Regions from separate parts of the Micromonospora sp. WMMD730 genome, predicted to be linked through region 3. Evidence: riboswitches for the same ligand, from Rfam matches in the RefSeq annotation. Region 3 holds a riboswitch; each other region holds the start of a gene.
What was found. Region 3 has a riboswitch for cobalamin ahead of bluB (5,6-dimethylbenzimidazole synthase). Riboswitches for the same ligand answer to the same signal wherever they lie in the genome.
Positions count from the first base shown of each region.

Region 1: another riboswitch for cobalamin. It lies ahead of metE (5-methyltetrahydropteroyltriglutamate--homocysteine S-methyltransferase); the one in region 3 lies ahead of bluB (5,6-dimethylbenzimidazole synthase).
Region 2: another riboswitch for cobalamin. It lies ahead of ACN265_RS19265 (peptidase); the one in region 3 lies ahead of bluB (5,6-dimethylbenzimidazole synthase).
Region 4: another riboswitch for cobalamin. It lies ahead of cobN (cobaltochelatase subunit CobN); the one in region 3 lies ahead of bluB (5,6-dimethylbenzimidazole synthase).

Region 1 covers NZ_JBMHML010000002.1:4,494,275-4,497,497, forward strand. The annotation lists gene ACN265_RS19240 (Fur family transcriptional regulator) at 1-410, opposite strand, end outside; gene ACN265_RS19245 (superoxide dismutase) at 496-1,110, shown strand; gene ACN265_RS19250 (hypothetical protein) at 1,116-1,376, shown strand; cobalamin riboswitch at 1,761-1,971, shown strand; gene metE (5-methyltetrahydropteroyltriglutamate--homocysteine S-methyltransferase) at 2,086-3,223, shown strand, end outside.
Region 2 covers NZ_JBMHML010000002.1:4,498,152-4,501,374, forward strand. The annotation lists gene metE (5-methyltetrahydropteroyltriglutamate--homocysteine S-methyltransferase) at 1-446, shown strand, start outside; gene ACN265_RS19260 (hypothetical protein) at 588-890, opposite strand; cobalamin riboswitch at 1,107-1,309, opposite strand; cobalamin riboswitch at 1,528-1,655, shown strand; gene ACN265_RS19265 (peptidase) at 1,757-2,800, shown strand; gene ACN265_RS19270 (hypothetical protein) at 2,797-3,223, shown strand, end outside.
Region 3 covers NZ_JBMHML010000002.1:2,118,893-2,122,115, reverse strand. The annotation lists gene ACN265_RS09510 (GNAT family N-acetyltransferase) at 281-580, shown strand; gene ACN265_RS09505 (hypothetical protein) at 705-1,049, opposite strand; gene bluB (5,6-dimethylbenzimidazole synthase) at 1,123-1,767, opposite strand; cobalamin riboswitch at 1,805-2,002, opposite strand; gene ACN265_RS09495 (phosphotransferase) at 2,091-3,044, shown strand; gene ACN265_RS09490 (hypothetical protein) at 3,121-3,223, opposite strand, start outside.
Region 4 covers NZ_JBMHML010000002.1:2,839,009-2,842,231, reverse strand. The annotation lists gene cobN (cobaltochelatase subunit CobN) at 1-2,037, opposite strand, end outside; cobalamin riboswitch at 2,347-2,476, opposite strand; gene ACN265_RS12395 (hypothetical protein) at 3,075-3,223, opposite strand, start outside.

The sequences.
Region 1 (3,223 bases), 2.4 Mb from region 3:
CCGCCGGCCTGGCCGGATAGTTCTGTGTCGATCCCGACCGCGCGGGCGGCGGCCACGCTCGCCGCGACGGCCTCGGCCGGCAACTGCCGCATGTCGCCGCAGGTGCCGCAGACGGCGTGGTGATGGGCGTCGTCGGCGAGCCCGAAGGTCGTCGTCCTGCCGACCGGCACGGTGTGGGCGATGCCCAGCTCGACCAGTTGCCGCAGCACCCGATGCACCGTTGACAGTTCCACGGCCACACCACGGGCGAGGAGGGCTCGATACAGCTCGTTCACGGTGAGATGCCCGCGGCCGCCTACGGCATGGGCGAGTTGGTCGAGTACTCCGCGCCGGGCTGCGGTGTTACGCAGGCCAGCTCGGCGTAATCGCTGCACCGCGGCGTTCACCCGCTCGGTCTCCGATGTGGTCAACCGCCGCTCCTCCCCGCACGATCCTCGGTTCTATTGCAAAATAGTGGCAAGAGCATCAACTTGGCAGCAACCCCGAGGAGTTCTGATGGCGGTTTACACCCTGCCCGATCTGCCCTACGACTACGGCGCCCTGGAGCCGGCCATGTCGGGGCAGATCCTGGAGCTGCATCACGACAAGCACCACGCCACCTACGTCAAGGGCGCCAACGACGGCCTGGAGCAGCTCGCCGAGGCCCGGGCGAAGGGGGACTTCTCCACGCTTGTCGGTTTGGAGAAGACGTTCGCGTTCAACCTGTCCGGGCACGTGCTGCACACGATCTTCTGGGGCAACCTCTCCCCGCACGGCGGTGACCGTCCCGACGGCGAGCTCGCCGCCGCGATCGAGGAGCACTTCGGCACGTTCGACGCGTTCGCCGGGCAGCTGTCCGCCGCCACCAAGGGCGTGCAGGGCTCCGGATGGGGCGTGCTGGCCTGGGAACCGCTCGGACAGCGGCTGATCGTCGAGCAGGTCTACGACCACCACGGCAACGTCGGCCAGGGCTCCATTCCGCTGCTGGTCTTCGACGCCTGGGAGCACGCCTACTACCTGCAGTACAAAAACGTCCGGCCGGACTACGTCGACCGGCTGTGGAACCTGGTCAACTGGTCGGACGTGATCGCCCGCTTCGACGCCGCCCGCGCCACCACGCCAAAGATCTGATCGGCGTGACCAGCCCCACCCCGGCAGCGGCCGAACTGGTCCAACGCGCCGCCGGGGTCATCGCGGCCAAGCACCGCGGTGACCTCGGCGGCGCCGAGGAGCTACTCGCCGCGTTCGGTTCCGAGCAGGCCAAGAGCCTCGGCTTCTACCTCCTGGCAGACCTGAGCCTCGGACTGCTCCGCGCGCAGAGCGGCCAGTCCATGGACGATCTCGTGCGGGAACTGTCCCTGCTCGTCGCCGTCACCGCCACCCCGCCCGACAGCTGACGGCGGTGGTCATCCGGTCGGTGCCGTCGGCACCACCAGACGTGCCGACGGCACCGACCGGAACCCGAGCTCGCGCGGCCCCCTGCCCGCTGTCACCCCCAGCGGCTCGCTCACCGCGCCGCACCACGGGCAACCGAGCGGGTGCATCCTGGTGGCCATGATGGGCGAGCGAAGGCAGCGAGACGGATGCAAGGTGCGACGCCCACACCGGTGGTGAAAACGCTGGCGGCTCGGCGACCATCGCGCTGTGACCCGCCTCGGGTCCGCGAGGCGGAGGATCCTGAGGCCGCACAGACGGCTGAGGCGGCTGGCCACCCATGACCGAGTACCGCGAATCCTGTCCCGCGCCTCGGACGCCGCCTGCAGCAGGAGTCGGTGGGGCGTAGGATCGCGGGCGGTGCTGGTTCGCCTCCCCCGTTTTCGGGTGGGGCGTCGTAAGAGGGAACCCGGTGTGAGACCGGGACTGCCCCGCAGCGGTGAGTGGGAACGACCGCCGTCAATGAAGCACTGGACCGCAGGGTCTGGGAAGCGACGGCCAGTAGGTCTGAGTACGACGCCCACGAGTCCGAAGACCTGCCAGCGCTGCGCGTGCCGCCGGTGCGCGCCGTCGGCGGCCTCTCGGGAGGGCCAGGGCGGAATGCCGGTTACGCCGTGGCGTATCCGCGCTTCCTCTCGGTGGTCGTCGGACACCGCGAGGGAAGGACCACCTGTGACCACCTCATTCGGGCAGAGCACCGTGCTCGGCTATCCCCGTATCGGCGCCCACCGCGAGTGGAAGAAGGCCGTCGAGGCGTACTGGGCCGGCACGCTGGACGCCACCGAGTTGGAAGCCGTGGCCGTCGGGCTGCGTGCCGAGGTGTGGCGGACGCTGCGCGACGCCCGCCTCGATGCGATCCCGTCCAACACGTTCTCCTACTACGACCACGTGCTCGACACCGCCGTCGCGGTGGGGGCGGTCCCCCGCCGGTTCGCCCGGCTCGGCCTCGGTCGACTCGACACCTACTTCGCCATGGCCCGTGGCGTCGATGCCGCGCCCGCGCTGGAACTCACCAAGTGGTTCGACACCAACTACCACTACCTGGTGCCGGAGATCGACCCCGACACCGTGTTCGCGGCGGACCCGGCGAAGGCGCTGAGCGAGTACGCGCAGGCGCGTGACCTGGGCATCGCCACCCGACCGGTGCTGGTGGGTCCGGCCACCTTCCTGTTGCTGGCCAAGGGTGACGATCCGTTCGCCCGGCTCGACGACCTGGTCGACACGTACGCCCGGATCCTCACCGCCCTGGCCGACGCGGGCGTGGCCTGGGTCCAACTGGACGAACCCGCCTACGTCGCGGACCGCACCGCGGCTGAGATCGACGGCCTGCGGCACGCCTACCAACGTCTCGGTGCGCTGCCCCGTCGTCCCCGGATCTTCGTCGCGACCTACTTCGGTGACCTCGGCGACGCCCTGCCGGCGCTGCTGGACACGTCGGTCGAGGCGGTCGGCCTGGATCTGGTCGCCGGCCCGGGCAATCTGCGCCGGCTCGCCGCCGCCGGTCCCCTGCGCGGCAAGACCGTCGTCGCCGGCCTGGTCGACGGGCGCAACATCTGGCGCACGGATCTGCGGGCGGCCGTCGCCGCCGGTGCCACGGTCGCCGGGCTGGCCGACCACGTGGCGGTGTCCACGTCCTGTTCGCTGCTGCACGTGCCGGTCGACCTGTCGGCCGAGACCTCCCTCGACCCGGAGTTGTCCGCGCGGCTCGCGTTCGCCCGGCAGAAGGTCGACGAGGTGGTCCTGCTCGGGCGTGCGCTGCGCGACGGCACCACCAGCCTGCCCGCCCCGCTGCCGCCCGTCCCGTCGGCGT
Region 2 (3,223 bases), 2.4 Mb from region 3:
CCCTGCCGCTGCGTCGGGCCGACCAGAAGGCGTACCTGGACTGGGCGGTCGGCGCGTTCCGGCTGGCCACCGGCGGCGTCGCCGACGACACCCAGATCCACACCCACCTGTGCTACAGCGAGTTCGGTGAGGTGATCACCGCCATCGACGCGCTCGACGCGGACGTCACCAGCATCGAGGCGTCGCGTTCGAAGATGGAGATCCTCGACGACCTTGCCGCGATCGGCTACCGCCGGGGCGTCGGCCCGGGGGTGTGGGACATCCACTCGCCCCGCGTCCCACCGCACCACGAGGTGGTCGACGCGCTCCGTCGGGCCGTCGCAGCCGGGCCCGCCCGACGACTGTGGGTCAACCCGGACTGCGGCCTGAAGACCCGCACCTATCCCGAGGTCGAGGCGTCCCTCCGACACCTCGTCGCGGCTGCCGCCGAGGTCCGCGCGAGCTGACTGGGCCGGTCCGGGCGGACTCCCCCTGGGGTCCGCCCGGAGCGGATGAGTCGTTCGCGCGACCCCAGCTCCGGCAGGATCGGGCGGCCCAGGATGGTGCCGTCGCGTGCTGCGCGGTGTCCGGGTGGGTGTCGCGGTGGTTCATGGCGTCGGTGTGGGCATGCCCGGCGGTCGCGGGATCCGCTGGGCATCTGCCAGGTCACGGATCCGGCTGTCGGCGTCGCGGTGGGTCGCACAGCAGTCCGGCGTCGAGTCGACGATGCGCCGGATGTCGGCCAGCAGTGTGCTCAGGGTGTTCACCTGGTCGGTCAGGCTGCGGTTTCGCGCTTCGCGTGCGCCGAGTTGCCGTCGCGCGGAGGCGAGACGTTCGTAGTCCCCTGCCGAGAGGACGACGACATCTTCGTCGTCGACTCTGATGCGACGTGGTGCGGCGGGCCTACTCACTGGCCGTTCCGTTCGGCTGGCGTGCCGACGGTGCCGGTAGTCACGACACCGTACGTTGACCGACGGGGTCGTTGTGCTGGTGGCGCTTGCATCAGGGTCTCCTCATGCCGAGTCGTCGAACTCGGCTGGGAGCGGTGCGGTCGCACGCAGCACCGGATGTCGTGCTGTCGACGATGGTCGACCCGCCCTCGAAGGTCGCCGAGCTCGCCACGTGCGGATGCACGTGGGCAGCGGGCAGGTCTTCGGACTCGTGGGCGTCGTGCTCAGGCCTACCGGCCGTCGCTTCCCAGGCCCTGTGGGCCCAGTGCTGATGACGGCGGTCGTTCCCACTCACCGCTGCGGGGCAGTCCCGGTCTCGCACCGGGTTCCCTCTTGCGCCGCCACGTGGTGCGTGGCGGACCGACTGCGGTGTCACGATATCGCGTCGGGTCCCGACGCGGCGATGCTTCCTGCCGCAGTTTCGCCCACCGGGGGGGCGACGGTGAGGCGATGTGCCGTTGCTGATCGCGTTCGTGTCGGGTGGCGAGGGTACGGCCGGCTTCGTCCGGAGAGGACGGCGATCATGCCGTTTCTCACCAACCGTGTTCGAACGATGGCGCATTGACATCCCCTGTCGCGGAGATCAGACTGTCGCGACAACTCCATCAACGCGTGTGCGCGGGGGAAGTCCGGTCGAAGTCCGGCGCTGGCCCGCAACGGTAGGTCGTCGAGGTGGCAGACACTCTGACGGCAAGCCCGAATACCCGCCGCACGCGTGATTTCCGTTCCCCACCCGTCGTGGCCCACGGGTCGGAGGCCGGTCGATCCTGCCTGCCGGTGGCGATCGTCCGGGTTCTGACGACCGCCGGGCCGGAAAGGCGCTTCCGATGGTCGTCCGCCTGAGCCGGCACCGCCTGCTCGCCCTTTTCTGCGGTGTACTCGCCGCTCTCACCCTCGCCGCACCTGCGACCGCCGCGCCCGCGCACCCCGGCGTCGACCGGGCCGGGGCCGCCGCCGGCTGGCTCGCGCACCAACTCGTCGACGGCGAACGATTCGAGGTGGTCTTCGACGGCGTCGCCTACCCCGACCAGGGGTTGACCCTCGACGCGGTGTTCGCCTTCGCCGCCGCCGGTGTCGCCGACGACTTCGGCGCGCAGGCACTGGACTGGGTCACCCGACCGGACATCCGCGACGGTTACGTTGGTGACGGCGGCACCGAGGCGTACGTGGGCGCGACCGCGAAGCTCGCCCTCGCCGTGCAGGCACGCGGGGGCGACCCCACCGACGTCGGCGGCGTCGACCTGATCGCCCGGCTGCGGGGCCTGGAATCGCCCAGCGGCCGGTTCACCGACCGGTCCGCGTACGGCAACTACAGCAATGCGTTCAGCCAGTCCTTCGCGATCCTCGCCCTGGACCGCACGGCGCACGGTGTGCCCGCGACCGCCGCCACCTGGCTGGCCGGGACCCGCTGCCCGGACGGCGGATACCCGCTGCTGCCCGCTCAGCCGGTGTGTACCTCCGACGTGGACGCCACCGCACTGGCGGTGCAGGCCCTCCAAGCGGCGGGGCGTCCGGTCGCGGCTGCCGCCGGGCTGCGCTGGCTGGTGTCGGTGCAGCGCGCCAACGGCAGCTTTGCCGACTCGTCGGGCGTCCCGAACGCCAACAGCACCGGGCTCGCCGCGCAGGCGCTCCGCACCGGCTACCGGCCGTTGGCCTGGGCACGGGCACGGGCGTACCTGGTCGGCCTGCAGGTGGGTTGCAGCGCGGCGCCGGCCGACCGGGGCGCGGTCGACTTCGACGGCGGCACCTTCGATCCGGCCACCGCCACCCGCGCCACCGGCCAGGCCGTCCTGGGCCTGACCGGCGACGGCTACGCCACGCTCTCCGCTGCGGCCGCCGGTTCCGGCGCACCGGTCCTCACCTGTCCATGACCTGTCGCGCCGACCTGAACCCGGGAGGACAAGTGTTCCGTCTCCGATCCATCGTTCGCGTACGGCTCGCCGGCTTGGTGGCCGCCGCCGTCGCCGCCGTCGCCCTGACCGCCGTGGAGCCCGCGCCGCAGGCCGCACACGCCGCCGCCTGCACCGGCACCACAGGGGTCACCGTCGTGGTCGACTTCGCCGCGCTCGGCGGGGGCGTGCAGGTCGCGTGCGCCCTGGGCGACCCGGCCACCGGGGTGGCCGCCCTGCAGGGGGCCGGTTTCACGGTGACCGGCACCTCGCGCTGGGGTCTGGCGTTCGTCTGCCGGATCAACGGCAAGCCCACCTCCGCGACCGAACCGTGTGTCAACACGCCACCGGCCACCGCCTACTGGTCGTACTGGCATGCCCCGGCGGGCGGTTCGTGGTCCTACA
Region 3 (3,223 bases):
CAGCAGTACCGCCGCGATCGTGATGCCCACCAGCCCGGATGGTGACCGGTGTCCTCGCGGTAGCAATCTCATCATCGTTCCCTCCCACCGCAGGTGGAATAGCTCGGCGCCCGCCCTCGGGGCGGGCCTCGCCGACGAGCGTCGCGTGACGTCGGGCCGTGCGGGGGATCCCCATACAAACCCATACCTGCCCACCCGGCAGTGTTGGTGCACCGAGGTGGCGTCCGGTCCGCCGGACACCGCGTCCGACGCCCTCCGCAGTGCGGGAGGTGATGCGAGGATGACGGCCGTGGTGAGCATCGACTCGTTGACTGGACGTGACCGCGAAGAGTGGGAGGGTTTGACCCGGCGTTTCCCCGCGCACTGGGCGGGCCGGCCGGATCGACCCGCGACCGAGGTCGACGACGAGGGCTACGAACGCACGTGGCAGCGCCTGGTGGACGGCGAACAGATCCGGGGCATCTGCGCACGGCGCGACGGTGAGATGGTGGGCATCGCGCATTACCTGTTCCACGCCGCCGTCTACCGGGGATACATCCTGTACAGCTACTCACGAGCTGCGGCCATCACCACGACGTGACCGGCGTCCGGTCGTCGGTGCCGGTGGTCCCGGAAAGTCCGGCGTCGACGCCCGGGTGGTGGTCACACCAGAGCCCGTCCGGCGTACGCGCGTCACCCGCGCGTACGCCGGACGCCGGACGGCCCTACTGCCAGGAGCCGCTGCGGCAGATGAACTGGGTGGTGCCGCTGTACTGGGTGGTGCCGCCGTCGACGTAGCTGTAGCTGGCCCGCACGGGGTGGCCGAGGTTGCTGGCCGGGCAGGTGGCGAAGAGAGTCGGCCCGGCGGTCGTGAAGGTGCCGACACTGCCGGAGTACCAGGTGATGCTCCAGGTCGTCGTGCCGGTGCTGCTGGCGTCGCAGTAGAACTGCGACGCGCCGGACTCGCAGAAGGGAGCCGGGGCGGCGGCGAGAGCCGGCGTGGCGCCGGCGGCGGCGAGGCTCAGGGCGGCGAGCGCGGACGCCGCCAACACCTTGACGGTGGTACGCATGAAACTCCTCCCAACGTAGCCGAGCGATGACTCAGTGCGACGCCAGCCTAGCTGTCGCATCGACGTACCCGAATTAGCTGTTCGGTTGGTCGGTCCCCCGCCGTAGCCACCGGTCGTGGTGGATCGCCTCGGTGAGGGGCCTGCGCCGCCGCCACCCGTGCCGCTCCAGATCGGGCACGGCCTCCAGGTGGGTGACCGGCCCGACGCAGAGCCAGGCCACCGGCCGGATGCCGGCCGGCACACCCAGCAGCTCGGCCAGGAACGGCTCCCGGTAGAAGGACACCCACCCGACGCCCAGCCCTTCGGCGGTGGCGGCGAGCCAGAGGTTCTGGATGGCCAGGCAGACCGAGTAGAGGCCCGCGTCGGCGATGGCGTGCCGCCCGAGCACCGCCGGGCCGCCGCGCTGCGGGTCGTAGGTGACGACCACCGACAGCGTCGACTCCAGCACCCCGTCGATCTTGATACGCGCGAACCGCTCGGCCGCCGCACCGTCCAGAGTGGCGGCGAACGTCGCCCGCTCGGCCTGCACGTGCCGATGGAACCGGCGACGGACGGCCGGGTCCCGGACCAGGACGAAATCCCACGGCTGCGAGTTGCCGACGCTGGGCGCGGCGTGCGCGGCGTCGAGAATCCGGTGCAGGGTGTCGGCCGGCACCGGCTCCCCGGTGAACTCGGCCCGGACGTCCCGGCGGCGGTGGATGGCGTCGTAGAGTTCCACAGGCAGGCTCCCGCTGCGCTCGGCCCACCCCCGACGGGTGGGCGCTCGACGCGAGGCCGGTCTTCGGACTCCCGGATCAACGCCTACCCGTCCGCCTTCCCAGCCCTTGGGCCAGTGGCTGCGCTCCTCGCGCCTGGACGGTCGCTCCCCGGTCACCGCGGCGGGCCCGTGCCGGAATCACACCGGCTTCCCGATTCTCCCCGCATGCGCGGGGCACCTCGCACGATCATGCCGTCGCCGATGCTAACCCGCACCACCGACGCCGGCCGGCCACGGCCCGACCCGACAGCACACGCAGCGGGTCCCCGTGTTCCGGCGTCCACGTGGACGCCGGGGTGTGCGACGTCCTCGCCGAGGTGGCCGGCTGCCAGGCCTACGACGAGGCGCGCTTCGGTCGCTGGACTCCCGTGCGGCGGGAGGAGCACGTCGGGGTCGAGGTGCCGGACCCGTTGCGCAGCGACACGGTGTTCGAGACCGTGGCTTCGGGACGTGATGTCGTGGTCCGCGACGGCGGCGCGGCGACCGTACGAGCCGGTGCCGGCGAGGTCCGTCCGGTCCGGGCGCGTCGAACGACGGAGAGGGAGAACGGCATGACCGAGACGGCCGGCGACGAGGAGCTGAGGCTGCCGCACGGATACACCAACGCGACCAGCCGGGTGGCCGGCACGGTGCGCAAGTCCTACCTGGGGCCCGATGCCGGACAGCGCTTCACGGTCGAGCGGGCCGCACTGTCCGGGCTGGCCGGCAGCTTTCCCGTCCCGGAGGTCCGGGCGGCCCCCGACGGCGAGCTTGCCGTCGCGGAGGTCGCCGGTTGGCATGCGCAGGACGCCCTGGACGGTGGTCACGCCGCTGCAGTCCTGCGGCTGTGCGGCCAGGCCCGGCGACGGCTGTCCGACGTCGACCCCGCGACGGTGCCGGGTCTTCCCGGCACCGGCGAGGTGATCGTGCACGGCGACTTCGGCCCGCAGAACATCCTGGTGAACGAGGCGGTCGACGAGGTGCTGGCGGTCATCGACTGGGAGCTGTGCCATCTCGGCCCGGCGGTCGAGGACCTCGCGTGGACCGAGTGGATCGTACGGATGCACCATCCCCTGGCGGTCGATCACCTCGATCACCTCTTCACCGGCTACGGCGAGCGTCCGGGCTGGGGCGAGCGGCAGGCGGCCATGGTCCGGATGTGCCTGCGGTGTCGTGACTTCTGCGTGCGCTGGGGCGATCCGGTGGCCGTCGCGATGTGGAACCGGCGGACCGCCGCGACCGAGGCGTTCCGCGAGTGAGCGCGGCGGCGATCCCGGCGGCGGTGAGCGGCTGACATCGGTCCGATCCCGACCGGCCTCCCCCGGCTCGGGTCGGTCACCGCTCGATGCTGGCGTACTCGCAGACCGCCGCCGGGAAGCCGCCCGCGCCGAAGCGCAGCTCGACGACGTGCCCATGGGCGGTCTCGGTGACCGCCGGT
Region 4 (3,223 bases), 720 kb from region 3:
CACCCCGGCCAGGATGTGCAGCCCGTCGCGGATCTGCACGTCCTTGACCTCGCACAGGTAGCCGTCGAGGTGCAGCACGAAGTCGTCGAAGTCGTCGGCGGCGGGCATCGCCTCGGTGTGCAGGTCGTGGTGGAGTTCGGCGGCGTGCACCAGCTCCCAGATCTGCCCCCGGACCACCGGCACCTTCGCCGGGTCGAGGGCCTGCACGGTGGCGTACTCGTCCAGCAGCTGTTCGAGTTTCGCCAGTTCGCCGTAGGTCTCGGCGCGGGCCATCGGGGGCACCAGGTGGTCGACCACGACGGCGTGCGCCCGCCGCTTGGCCTGGGTGCCCTCGCCGGGGTCGTTGACGATGAACGGGTAGACCAGCGGCAGGTCACCGAGGACGGCGTCGGGGGCGCAGTCGGCGGCCAGGCCGAGTCCCTTACCGGGCAGCCATTCCAGGGTGCCGTGCTTGCCGAGGTGCACCACCGCGTCCGCGCCGAAGCCGCCGTCGGCGACCGGCGCGGCCAGCCACCGGTACGCGGCCAGATAGTGGTGGCTGGGTGGCAGGTCGGGGTCGTGGTAGATGGCGATCGGGTTCTCGCCGAAGCCGCGCGGCGGCTGGATCAGCAGGGTGACGTTGCCGAACCGCAGCCCGGCCAGGACGATGTCCCCGTCGTCGGTGTAGAGCTGGCCGGGTGGCTCACCCCAGTGTTCCCGCATCCGGTCCCGCAGGTCGACCGGCACCTGGTCGAACCAGCGCCGGTAGGTCTCCCCCGGCACCCGGGCCTCGGCGGCGGCCAACTGTTCCGGGGTGAGCCACTCGACGTCGTGACCCCCGGCGGCGATCAACGCGTGGATCAGCGCGTCCCCGTCGGTGGGCGGCGGCGCGTCGCCGAGGTGGTATCCGGCGTCGGCGAGGGCGGCGAGCAGCCGGACCGCCGAGGCGGGGGTGTCCAGGCCGACGGCGTTGCCGACCCGGGAGTGCTTCGTCGGGTAGGAGCTGAGCACGACCGCCACCCGCTTCGTGGCGTTGGGCAGGTGGCGCAGCCGGGCCTGCCGGACGGCGATCCCGGCGACCCGGGCGGCCCGCTCGGCGTCGGCGGCGTAGACCGACAGCCCGTCGGAGTCGATCCGCTTGAACGAGAACGGCACGGTGACGATCCGACCGTCGAACTCGGGGATGGCCACCTGCATGGCCGCGTCGAGCGGGGACAGTCCGGCGTCGCTGGCCGCCCACTGCTCCCGGGTGCTGGTCAGGCAGAGCGCCTGGATCACCGGCACGTCGAGGGCGGCGAGCGCGCCGACGTCCCAGGCGTCCTCGTCGCCCCCGCCGGAGGCGTCGGCGGCGACCGTCCCCCCGGCGGCGAGGACGGTGACGACGAGCGCGTCGCAGCGGGCGAAGAGGTCCAGCGGCCCGTCGCCGGGGGTGAGCCCGCGCAGCGATCCGCAGAAGATCGGCAGCGGTTCGCCGCCGGCCGCGTCGACCGCGTCGGCCAGGGTCTGCACGAAACCGGTGTTGCCGGCCAGCGCGTGCGCCCGGTAGAACACGATCCCCACCGTGGGCCGCCCGCCGCCGTCCTGCGGCCCGGCCACCGGGTCCGCCCCGTCGACCGGGGTGGACGGGCGGTGGTGGTCGAGGATGCCGTAGGGCGGGGTGGGGGTGGGCGGGTCGAAGCCCTCACCGGTGAGCAGGACGGTGTCGGAGAGGAACCGGGCGAGCTGGGCGAGGTTGTCCGCGCCCCCTTCGACCAGGTAGGACAGCGCTTCGGTGGCCACCCCGGAGGCCACCGTGGAGGCCGCCATCAGCTCCGCGTCGGGCACCGCCTCGCCGCCGAGCACGATCGTGGGGACGCCGGAGCCGAGCACCGCCGCGAGGCCGTCCGGCCACGCCTGCCGCCCGCCGAGCAGCCGTACGACGGCCAGGTCGACACCGTCGAGCAGGGCCGGCACGGCGGCCACGTCGACCCGGGTGGGGTTGGCGAGACGGTAGTCGGCGGCGCTGGCGCGGGCGGCGAGCAGATCGGTGTCGGCGGTGGACAGCAGCAGGATGCGCACGTTCGGCTCCGGAGAGTGACGTCCGGCTCGACCACGGGGCCGGGCCGAGCGGGGCGGGAGGGACGCCGGTCAGCGGCGGCGGAGGTCCGACGCACCCCGCCGGCGGCGGGGCATCCGGACCGGCCGTCAGCGGTACGCGGCAGGCCGACCGCCCCGGCGACGGCCGGCGACGGTGGGAGAGGTGGGAGCGCGCGGCGGCGCAGGCTCGACGGTGATGCGGAAATCACCGACCGTGATCGGGTCGGCAGTGACGCTGTGCGTCATCGGTTCCTCCTCGGGTGTCCACGCCCTGGGGTTCTCCGACGGCCGAAGTATCCTGGCTCCCGGATCGACGCTCACCCCCGGCCTTCCAACCGTGCACGCACGGTCGTGACCCACGAGGGGGGATCGCTCCCCGGTGACAGTGGCGGGACCGCGTCGGAATCGCACCGACTTCCTTCACTGCCGTCAGGCCGCGAATGCTGCCACACTCCTCACCCCGAGGTCAACGGCGGCCACCGGCCCCGCGACGGCGCGGAACTGGGCGGCACGGAGCTGATCCGGGCGGCACGGAGCTGGTCGGTCGGGACACCTCTCTCGCACGCTGTCGAGCTGATGATGTCAACGACTCGGGACCGGCACGGCCGACCTGACCGGACGGTTGTCGCGCCGGGTAGCGCCCCGGCCACCCGCCCGGCACCCCGGGGCCGGGGCAGCCTGAGGGCGGCACCCCGGCCCGGTGCCGCGGGGCCGCCTCCTCCAGTGCCGCAGGCCCTCCGGTCACAGGCCCATCCGGTGCTGCGGGGCCGCGCCACCCCGGCCACCCCGACCTGGCGGTACGGGTCGTCCCACCCGGCGGGGCCGATCCGTCACCGTCATCAGCTCGAAAGGGCCCCCGCGACGACATACCCCCGCACCCCTGCCCCGCAGGGTCAGAGGTGCGGGGCGGCCGGCGGTCGCACCCGCCGCCGTGGCCGCACCCCCACGGACCCACATCCCACGGGCCGACATCCCACGGGGGGCACCACCCCGGCCACGCTGCACGCGCGGCTGCGGGGTCAGCGGAGGCGACGCTCGGGGTGGGCCCGGTTCCAGGCCCGCATCCGCTCCGGGTATCCGGTCTTCGCCGCCTCGTAGAGTGGCACCGCGTGCCGGTGGGCCAGCTTGGCCGCCGTACGTGGGGAGCCGGTGCGGCGGCGGATCCACT